DNA from 3 places in the Methylobacterium sp. WL8 genome. Region 3 is predicted to be linked to each of the others. Evidence: riboswitches for the same ligand, from Rfam matches in the RefSeq annotation. Region 3 holds a riboswitch; each other region holds the start of a gene.
What was found. A riboswitch is a leader RNA that binds a small molecule or an ion and turns the genes downstream of it on or off. The one in region 3 is predicted to bind cobalamin.
Positions count from the first base shown of each region.

Region 1: another riboswitch for cobalamin. It lies ahead of FV234_RS13005 (TonB-dependent receptor); the one in region 3 lies ahead of FV234_RS00300 (CbtB-domain containing protein).
Region 2: another riboswitch for cobalamin. It lies ahead of FV234_RS06910 (TonB-dependent siderophore receptor); the one in region 3 lies ahead of FV234_RS00300 (CbtB-domain containing protein).

Region 1 covers NZ_VRVF01000031.1:21,477-24,678, forward strand. Annotated here, with positions in the region: gene FV234_RS13000 (DUF2778 domain-containing protein) at 209-1,369, shown strand; cobalamin riboswitch at 1,503-1,716, shown strand; gene FV234_RS13005 (TonB-dependent receptor) at 1,915-3,202, shown strand, end outside.
Region 2 covers NZ_VRVF01000012.1:45,840-49,041, forward strand. Annotated here, with positions in the region: gene FV234_RS06910 (TonB-dependent siderophore receptor) at 1-1,534, opposite strand, end outside; cobalamin riboswitch at 1,829-2,038, opposite strand; gene FV234_RS06915 (phosphatase domain-containing protein) at 2,068-3,202, opposite strand, start outside.
Region 3 covers NZ_VRVF01000001.1:57,333-60,534, forward strand. Annotated here, with positions in the region: gene cobW (cobalamin biosynthesis protein CobW) at 1-5, opposite strand, end outside; gene FV234_RS00290 (DUF1636 domain-containing protein) at 24-392, opposite strand; gene FV234_RS00295 (CbtA family protein) at 385-1,134, opposite strand; gene FV234_RS00300 (CbtB-domain containing protein) at 1,157-1,333, opposite strand; cobalamin riboswitch at 1,370-1,558, opposite strand; gene cobU (bifunctional adenosylcobinamide kinase/adenosylcobinamide-phosphate guanylyltransferase) at 1,626-2,153, shown strand; gene cobO (cob(I)yrinic acid a,c-diamide adenosyltransferase) at 2,150-2,812, shown strand; gene FV234_RS00315 (hypothetical protein) at 2,943-3,134, opposite strand.

The DNA of each region.
Region 1 (3,202 bases), on a different contig from region 3:
CCCGATTTCGTGCCCCGTCCGCGCACGGCGACCGGCCGCTTAGGGGCGGATTAACCAAACGCGCGCTCAATACGGATCAGTCGCAGTTCTCTCGATCCCCGCACGGCCGAGCCCCTCGGCCGGTCCACCGCCCGCGCTCCGTCGCGGGGGACGGACGGCGCGTGGCCGCGGGCGCCGCCTCAGCCTTCGCGTCCGAGTTCGAGTCCGCATGCCTCATCACATGCCGCATCCCCTGCCGCATCACCTGCGTTCCCACGGCGGCCACGCGCGTCCCGTTCGTCGCCGGCGCTCCCGCAGCCATCCGACCCTGCGCAACGCGCTGGCCGGCCTGCTCTGCCTCGTCACCCTCGGGGGCGTGCCGACCGGCGACGGGAAGCACCCGCGATCGCCGGGCGCGAATCTCCAGGCCACGAACCTGCAGGCCACGAACCCGCAGACCCGGAGCGCCGCCTCGACCGCCCTCGCGGCCCTGTTCGATCCCCGTCCGATGATGGGGCCGGACGTGCGCGCGAACCTTCGCGGCATCCCCCTCGGCACTGCGTTCGCCCCGACCGCCTCTCTCGCTCCGTCCCTCGCCCAGCCGGTGGCGGGCGTCGCGGCGGTGGAGCCCGCCGCGACACCCGCCACCGGGGCGGAGATCGTGCGGCAGGCCGAGGTCGCAAGCCAGGCGCAGCGCCCGCGTGAGATCCGAGTCCTCCGCCAGGCGCAGATCGTGCCGCTGCCGATGGCGCGCCCGGCGGATCTGATCGCCGCCCCCGTGCCGCAGCGCCTCGCCCTGCGCCGGGCGCCGCGCCGGGTGCCCGAGGCGGCGCCGGCGCCCACCGCCGAGACGCCGTCGTTCTTCGAGGAGCTGTTCGCCGCGCGCAAGGAATCCGGCCCGGCCCTGGCCTACGCCGCCCTGGAGAGACCCGGTCTCGACCGGTCGCGCGGCCGCCTGTTCCCCAGCCCCGACGCGGGCGCCGGCACGGCGATCTACGACATCAGCGCCCGCACCGTCCGCCTGCCCGGCGGCGAGGTGCTGGAAGCTCATTCCGGCCTCGGCGCCAGCATGGACCACCCGGACTTCGTGCACCTGCGGATGCGCGGCTCGACCCCGCCGGGCACCTACGACCTCACCGAGCGCGAGGCTTTGTTCCACGGCGTCCGGGCGATCCGCCTCAACCCGGTGGGCGGGTCTGCCGCCATCCACGGCCGCGACGGCCTGCTCGCCCACACCTACATGCTCGGGCCGAGCGGCGCCTCGAACGGCTGCGTGTCGTTCCGCAACTACGACCGCTTCCTGCAGGCGTTCCTGCGCGGCGAGGTCCGGCGCCTCGTGGTGGTCGCCGGCCGCGGCGACGGCCCGGCCCGGTTCGCAGCGAGCCGCTAGGGCGTTCCGAAGCGAGGCGGAGACCGGCTCGCATGAGGGCCACGCGACCGCGCAGCAGGTGAAGGCGGCGTCGCGGATCGGCCACACCCGGCGACGCGCTGCGAAAGCCGGATTGACGCGCGGTCCGCGCCCGACGCAACCTGTGCGCGAGGGTTCCTCATCGAGGATCAAAAGGGAACGCGGTGGGACGGAGCCTGGAAGGGCCTTCGTCGAAGCCGTGGCTGCCCCCGCAACTGTAAGCGGCGAGCCTTCCACCAACGCACGTCACTGGATGCGCCGCATCCGGGAAGACGGTGGCGGGCGACGACCCGCGAGCCAGGAGACCTGCCCTCGGTCGTGGTCACACGCGAAGCGCGTCGGGCGGGGTGCCCCGGCGGGTGTCGAAGCCTCATGCCGTCGGAGGGACGGCGCGGGGGATCGGCCTCGTTCGCGGTGACGTGCCACGTCGCGTCGCCCGAGGTCCCGTGTCCGTATCCCGTTTCGCTCCGCGCCTGCGCATCCTTCTGCTCGTCGTCGGCGCGGCCGTCCCGCCACAAGCCGTCCTGATGCGGTCCGCCCTGTCTCAGCCGGGCGTGGCCGAGGCCAACCTCGACGAGATCTCGGTCACGGCCGAGACCGTCGCTCCGGCCGCGACCGGCCCGGGGCCGGCGGCGAGCGCCGGCTACGTCGGCGGCACCACCGGCGTCGGCGGCACCCTCCGGTCGGTGGATGCCGCGAGCGCCGGGGTGATCTCCGGCGCCGAGATCAACAGCCGCCCGATCACCCGGCCGGGCGAGGTCCTCGAATCCGTGCCCGGCCTGATCGTCACGCAGCATTCGGGGGAGGGGAAGGCCAACCAGTTCTTCCTGCGCGGCTTCAACCTCGACCACGGCACCGACATCGCGATCGACGTGGACGGGATGCCGGTCAACATGCGCACCCACGCCCACGGCCAGGGCTACGCCGACATCAACTTCCTGATCCCCGAGCTCGTCGGCGCGGTGGAGTTCCACAAGGGGCCGTACTTCGTCCGCGACGGCGACTTCGCCTCCGCCGGCTCGGTGCGGATCGACTACCTCGACACCGTCGCGAAGTCCGTCGCACTGACCTCGTTCGGCTCGTTCGGCTACGCGCGTGCGCTGACGATCGCCTCGGCGCCACTCGGCCAGGGCAACCTGCTGGTGGCCGGCGAGGCGCAGGTCTACGACGGCCCGTGGGACGTGCCGGACGCCCTGCGCAAGCTCAACGGCGTCGTGCGCTACAGCCAGGGCACGGCGCTCGACGGGTTCTCCGTCACCGGCATGGCCTATGCCAGCCGCTGGACCGCGACCAACCAGATCGCGTCGCGCGCTGTGTCGGAAGGCCTGATCGGCCGGTTCGGTAGCCTGAACCCCAGCGACGGCGGCGACAGCAGCCGGTTCTCGCTCTCGGGACGATGGAGCATGACCGACGACACCGGCGTGACGCGGGCCTCAGCCTACTTGATCCGCTCGCAGCTAAACCTGTTCAACGACTTCACCTACTTCCTCAACGATCCCGTCAACGGCGACCAGTTCCACCAGCTCGACCAGCGCATCCTGGGCGGCGGCGAGGTGAGCCACATCTTCCAGGGCGACCTGTTCGGGCTGCCGATGGAGAACGAGGTCGGCGTGCAGACCCGCACCGATTCGATCCGGGTCGGGCTGTTCAACACCACAAACCGGCAGTTCCGCTCCGGCGTCCTCGACGACCGGGTGCTGGAGGCGAGCGGGGCGTTCTTCTACGACAACCGCGTGCGCTGGACCGACTGGCTGCGCACCAGCGTGGGCTTCCGCGCCGACGGCTACTACGCCGACGTGGTCTCCGACACGGCGG
Region 2 (3,202 bases), on a different contig from region 3:
CCTGCGCGTAGAGCGCGGTGTCCGGCGTCGAGTTGAACACCAGCCCGAAGCGGTAGCCGAGCCCCTGGTAGGCCTTCTCGAACTGCGCGGTGCTCACGAGGTTCTCGCGTTGCAGGTTCGAGGCGTCGAAGCGGACGCCGCTGAGGAACGAGAGCCGGTCCGAGAGGATCAGCCGGTTCTCGGCGAAGACCGAGGCCTGGTCGGTGCTGGTGGCGTAGGCCGGGCTTGCGCGGCCGTTCACCGGAAACAGCCCCGGATCGTAGCCGACCAGCGGCACGCTGGTGACGAGCCCGGACCCCACGGTGGAGAAGTTGTTGGTGTGGCGGAAGTCGACGTGGTTCACGTCGAAGCCGGCCAGGAAGTCGTTGCGGAAGCCGAACAGCGTGCCCTTGAACGCGGCGTCGAACCGGTTCCCGACCTGCTCCTGTTGATGGTAGATCTCGGTGTAGTCGCTCCGGTCGACCAGGCCGGTGGTGCGGTTGAAGGCGTAGGTCTCGACGTCGAACCAGTGGCGCCGGCTCTGCAGCCGGTAGGCGGTGTTGCGGATTGTGACGTCGGCGCTCGGCGTCCACTCGGTCTTGAACTGGGTCCAGTTGTCCGCCCAGGTGATCTTGGAGTCGCGGACGTTGTAGTTGCTGAACCGGATGCGGTCCAAGATGCGCCCCTCGACGAGCGGCGTCCCCCAGTAGCGCGCCGGCTCCTGGTAGCCGAGGTCGTGACTCAGGGTGAAGGCGAGGTCGGGCGTCGCCTGCAGCAGGAGCGCGCCCGAGACCGCGAGGTTGCGGAAGTCGCCCTCCGGGCTCATCCAGCCGCCGGCGCGGTTCCCGCTGACGTTGAGGCGGTAGGCGACCGCGTCGCCGATCGGGCCGCCGGAATCGAGCGCGAGCCGCGCGATGCCGTCCGAGCCGACCCCGGCCCGCACCACGTTGACGGGCGTGAAGGTCGGCTTCTTCGTCACGACGTTGATCACGCCGCCGATCGCCCCGTCGCCGTAGAGCACCGAGGCCGGCCCGCGCAGCACCTCGATGCGCTCGACGTTCCAGGTGTCGAACGGGAAGGTCACGGTGTTGGCGCCGACGAACAGTCGCGTGCCGTCGTAGAGCTGCTGGATCGAGTTCGGCCCCGAGAACCCGCGGCTGGTGAAGGCGCCGTTGCCGTTGCCCGGCGAGGCGATGGTGGTGATGCCGGTGGCGTTCTGCGTCACGGCCTCGGCGACCGTGTCCTGCCCGCGCAGGCGCGCGGTCTCGCCGGAGATGATGTCGACGCTGCCGGGGGTCTCCAGCGGCGTGAGGCCGAGGCGGCTCGCGCCGCGATCGGGCGTGCGCAGGTTGAGGCCGACCGGCGCCGCGCGGGTCGGGCCGACGCCGTCGCCGGACACCGTCAGGGTGTCGAGCAGGACGCTCGACGGCTCGCCCGCGGCCGGCTGTGCGCCGGCCTCCCGGGGAAGGCCGGACGCGGCGAACGCCGTGGCGGCCAGCAGCAGGCGACGGGTCGTGCGCCCGCAGGATCGTGGGGATTTCCGGAAAACGAACATGGATCGGTTGCGGCTCTGACGGCGCGGCGCAACGGCCTGCCTGCCCGGGTATCGACCACAAATGTAACAATGTTACAATCGTGCGGTCGCCGAAACGCGTGGCGGCCGTCGGCGCACGCGTGCCAGGCGGCTGCGTGGGCGTGGGTCGGCGCGGGTCTCGCGGCTGGCAAGGGCATGGACGGGGCGTGCGGACGCGTGTGGTGGCACGTCACCGCGAACGAGGCCGCCCCGCGTCCGCCCGATCGGGCGCACGCGTCTCGACACCCGCCGAGGCACCCCGCCCGACGCGTTTCGCGTGTGACCACGACTGACGGCAGGTCTCCTGGCTCGCGGGTCGCTGCCCCTCATCGTCTTCCCAGGTGCCGTGACCCAGTGACGTGTTGATGGAGGGCTCGCCGCTTACAGTTGCGGGGGCAGCCGCGGCATCAGGCAAGCGCTTTCGCGCCCGGTCCTCACCACGTTCCCTTTTGATCCCCGAAGGGAACCGTCCCGGCCAAGTGGCCGTGGCGGAGGCGCCGAGTCAACGGCTCGAATCACGACACTGTGGGTTGTGGCCCGGCGGCGACACGTGAAGCGCCTCCCGCCATGCGCCCTAAGCCGTGCGATCCGTCCCGCGCCGGCGCCTCGACGACGACGCTCGGCGGCAGCGTCCCGCCGGCGCCGCCCAGCACCGCGCCGAGGTTGCCGGGCGGGGCGGTCTCGGCGTCCGGCGTCGGCTCGCCGCCGGACGCGTGCTCGTCCGCCACCTCCGCCACCGCGCCCGGAGCGATGAGGCCGAGGCCGGCCGCGTGCCGGGCGATGGCGGTGCTGTCGGCGGCGATGACGAGGTGGCTGCCCGCTTCCGCCACCACCTGGGCCAACGCCTCGATCTCGCGGATGCGGTCGGCGTCGCGCGAGACGTTGCGGATGTAGACCGCCTTCACCCGGCCGGGATGGTCGGCGACGATCCGCCCGTACACCTCGGGGTCGTGCTGGCCGCTGTCGCCGATCAGCACGAAGGGCAGGTCGCGATAGAGCGACAGCATGTGGACGATCAGCGCGCGCTTGTGGTCCTCGGCCCGGCGGGGGAGGGGGTGCTTCCACGACAGGCCCCATTCGCGCAGGAACAGGATCGGGCCGACCGGGATGCCGTGGATCTTGAAGAACTCCGACAGCATCTCGTAGAGGCCCCACGGCGCCCGCGAGACGTAGAGCATCGGGTTGGCCTGGGTGCCGTCCGGGCCGACGTAGAGCGCCCGGTAGAGCGCGGCGACGCCGGGGAAGGCGACGCGGTTCTCGGCATCCTCCACGAACAGCCGCCACAGCATCTTCACCTTGTTGGCGACGCCGGTGCGCATCACCGTATCGTCGATGTCGCTGACGACGACGCAGCCGGTGGCGCCCGGCGGCACGAACACCTGGGCCCGCGCCTGCACGGGCGGCTCGGCCTCCAACGTCAGCGCGACCTCGTGCCAGCCCTGGTCGCCCGCGGGCAGGGATCGCGGGTTGAGGTGGACGCGGAAGTAGCCGTCGCGGTCGGTCTCCACCCGCGTCTGCGCGCCGCCGAAGCGCGCGGTGACGGCGGCGCCCTTCAGGGCCCGCCGGGCGATCCGCCGGGCGATGTCGCGCAATTCCGTGCGCAGGCTCTCGTCGCCCGGCGCGGTGTCGGGGTGCGACTGGCGGAAGATG
Region 3 (3,202 bases):
GTCATGGGGATCTCGCCGATGGCTCAGGCCGCGCGCGGCGGAAACGGGGGGATGCGGGCGACGACGCCCTTGCGGAACTCTTGCGGGCGCTGCTTCCACGGCACGATCCCGTCGGGCGTGCCGGCGTAGAGCCCGACGCCGTCGAGGATGATGCGTGCCGACGCCGCGGGGTCGAGGTCGCCGTAGACGTAGGTCCAGCGATCCTCCGCCGCCACCGCGACGGTGCAGGGCCGCTTGCAGACGGAGAGGCACTCGACCGCCTCGATCGTCACCCCGTCGGGCGCCGGCAGCGCGCGCAGCGCGTCGAGCAGGCGGGCGCCGGCACGCGGGCCGTCCGGTGCGTCGCCTTCCATGCGGCAGGTGGTGCAGACGTAGAGGACCGTGTCAGCCACGGGCGCCTGCCGCGGTCTTCGGCCCGAAGGTCTGCCACGCGCGGCCGAACGCCAGCCCGATCACCGCCCAGAACACGAAGGCGATGGCGAGCGAGCGCGCGGCGAACTGCGCGGCGAGGCCGGCGGGAAGCTCGGAGGGCGTCGCCGCCACCTCCGGCGCGCCGGCCAGATGCGGCGCGACGATGAGCACAAGTCCGCCGAGGATCGTGATCGGCACCCGGCGGATCGCGATGAGGTAGATCCCCATCGCGGTGGCGGCGGCGGTCATCAGCCACCAGACCTGGCGCGCGACCAGAGGAGCCGCCTCGCTACCGGGCAGCTCCGGCGGCAGGCCCAGCGCCGGCGCGAGCGCCACGGCGAGGAAGCCGGCCACCGCGAAGGCGAGGCCGCGTTCGGGCGACGGCTCGCGGCCGGTCGCCAGCATCACCGCGCCGAGCAGCAGCGCGTAGCCGATCCCGCCGACGAGGGTCGCGAGCCCGGTGAACAGCATGCGCGGCAGGCCCGCGCCCGGCTGCCACTCGGGCGCGGCCTTGGAATCGTGGTCGTGCCCGGCATGCGCCAGCACGATCGGCAGGCGATCGGGCATCGGGGCGACGGCGGCTGCGGAGCCGGGGGTGGCCTGGGTCTCGTAGCGCTCGGCCGCGATGATCAGCGGCGAGGTGAGCGCGAGTTCGAGGCCCGTCACCAGGACGGCCGCGAGGAAGCCGGCGGCGAGCGCCGCCGACAGGAGCCGGATGAGCATGGGAGCGCCTGGGTTCAGGCGGTCAATGGCAGGGGAAGTTCTGCGTGTGCCGGAAGTCGTGCGCCGCGTTGTGCAGCGCCGAGGCGGGCGAGAAGCCGGCGAGGAACACGAGCCCGAGGCCGAGCATGGCGGCGACGGCGATGGCGACGAAGCCTTCGTTCGCGCGGGTGCCGGTTTGGGTGAGGGTCTGGGTGGTCATGTCGACAACATCTCCGGCCGCCCCGCCGGCGGCGTTCGAGAAAGCGCGGGGGACGGCAGGTCTCCTGGCTCGCGGATCGCCGCGCCTGCCGCCTTCCCGAAACATCGGTGGCCGAGGGCAGGAGCTAACCGCTCACAGTTGCGGGGGCAGCCGCGGAATCGGGTTTCCCCTCACCGCATTCCCTTTTCACCCCGTCTCCGGGGCACCGTCTCCACCAGCCATAGCCTGTCCGGCGCACCCGCACAACGGAGGCTTTGACGGGCACGCCACGGTTGGGGCATGGGTCTTCGCCATGCAGCAGGCCGCGCCTCGGACGACCCTCGTGCTCGGCGGTGCGCGCTCGGGCAAGAGCGCCTACGCCGAGAGGCTGATCGAGGCGGAGCCCGGCCCCTGGTTCTACCTCGCAACGGCGCAGGCCTGGGACGACGAGATGCGCGCGCGGATCGCCCTCCACCGGTCCCGCCGGTCCGGCGACTGGATCACGCGGGACGTGCCGACGGCGCTGGCCGCGGCGATCGCCGACGCGCCGGGACCGGTGCTGGTCGACTGCCTCACGCTGTGGCTCACGAACCTGATCCTCGCCGACGCAGACCTCGACGCCGAGACGCAGGCCCTGGTCATCGCCTGCCGGGCGGCGCGGGGCCCCCTCGTTCTGGTCTCGAACGAGGTCGGCCTCGGGATCGTCCCGGACAACGCGCTCGCCCGCCGCTTCCGCGATGCGGCCGGGCGCCTCCACCAGGCCCTCGCGGCCGAATGCGACCGCGTCGTGCTGACGGTCGCCGGGTTGCCGCTGACCGTGAAACCGCAGGGAACGTCATGACCGACGACGCCAAGCCCGACGACGCCAAGCCTGACGACGCCAAGCCTGACGACGCCAAGCCTGACGACGCGACGCGCCATCGCGAGAAGATGGAGAAGCGCAAGGCGGTTCAGGACGCCGAGGTGGCGGCCAAGACGATCGAGAAGGGGCTCCTCATCGTCAACACCGGCCCCGGCAAGGGCAAGACCACGGCGGCGCTCGGCCTTGCGCTCCGCATGCTCGGACGCGGGCACCGGGTCGGCATCGTGCAGTTCATCAAGGGCGCCTGGGACACCGGCGAGGCGCATGCGCTCAAGGTCTTCGGCGACCGGGTCGCGTGGCACGCCATGGGCGAGGGCTTCACCTGGGAGACGCAAGACAAGGCTCGCGACATCGCCGCCTGCCTCAACGCCTGGAACCAGGCGACCGACCTGATGGCCGACCCCGGCATCCGCCTGCTCATCCTCGACGAGCTCAACATCGCGCTGCGCTACGACTACCTCGACCTCGATGCGGTGGTCGCGACGCTCAAGGCCCGCCGCCCGGACCTCCACGTCGTCGTCACCGGCCGCAACGCCAAGCCCGCGCTGATCGAAGCCGCCGACCTGGTCACCGAGATGGGCAGCGTGAAGCACCACTTCGCAGCGGGCGTGAAGGCGCAGGAGGGCATCGAGTTTTGATCGGTCGTCGGCGCGGCGTGGTGCGCCTTCCAGGCCAGCCAGTCCTCGATGCGCAAATTTTCGACGCGGTCGAACTCGCGGCCGTTGTCCGCGAATGCGGGCAATGTGCGAGCGCCGCGCAAGCATCGGCCTACAAATCCACTGGGTCCGGCTCTGCCCGATCGACAGGCTCGATATCGCCTTCGCGATCGAGCGATGGAAGCCCGTCGAGCGGGGCGATCAGGGTCGGGTGCACGATCGTATCAATGGCGAAATGGTCGCCGTCGCTTTGCATGACGGCGTGGTTCCGATTTTCAGGAAGCACTCTGATCGTTCGCTTCATTGCATCCGATCGCTCCGCTTTCTGGCGAGCTTATGCCGCGCGGAAGGAGGAAGGACATCTTTCTTCCT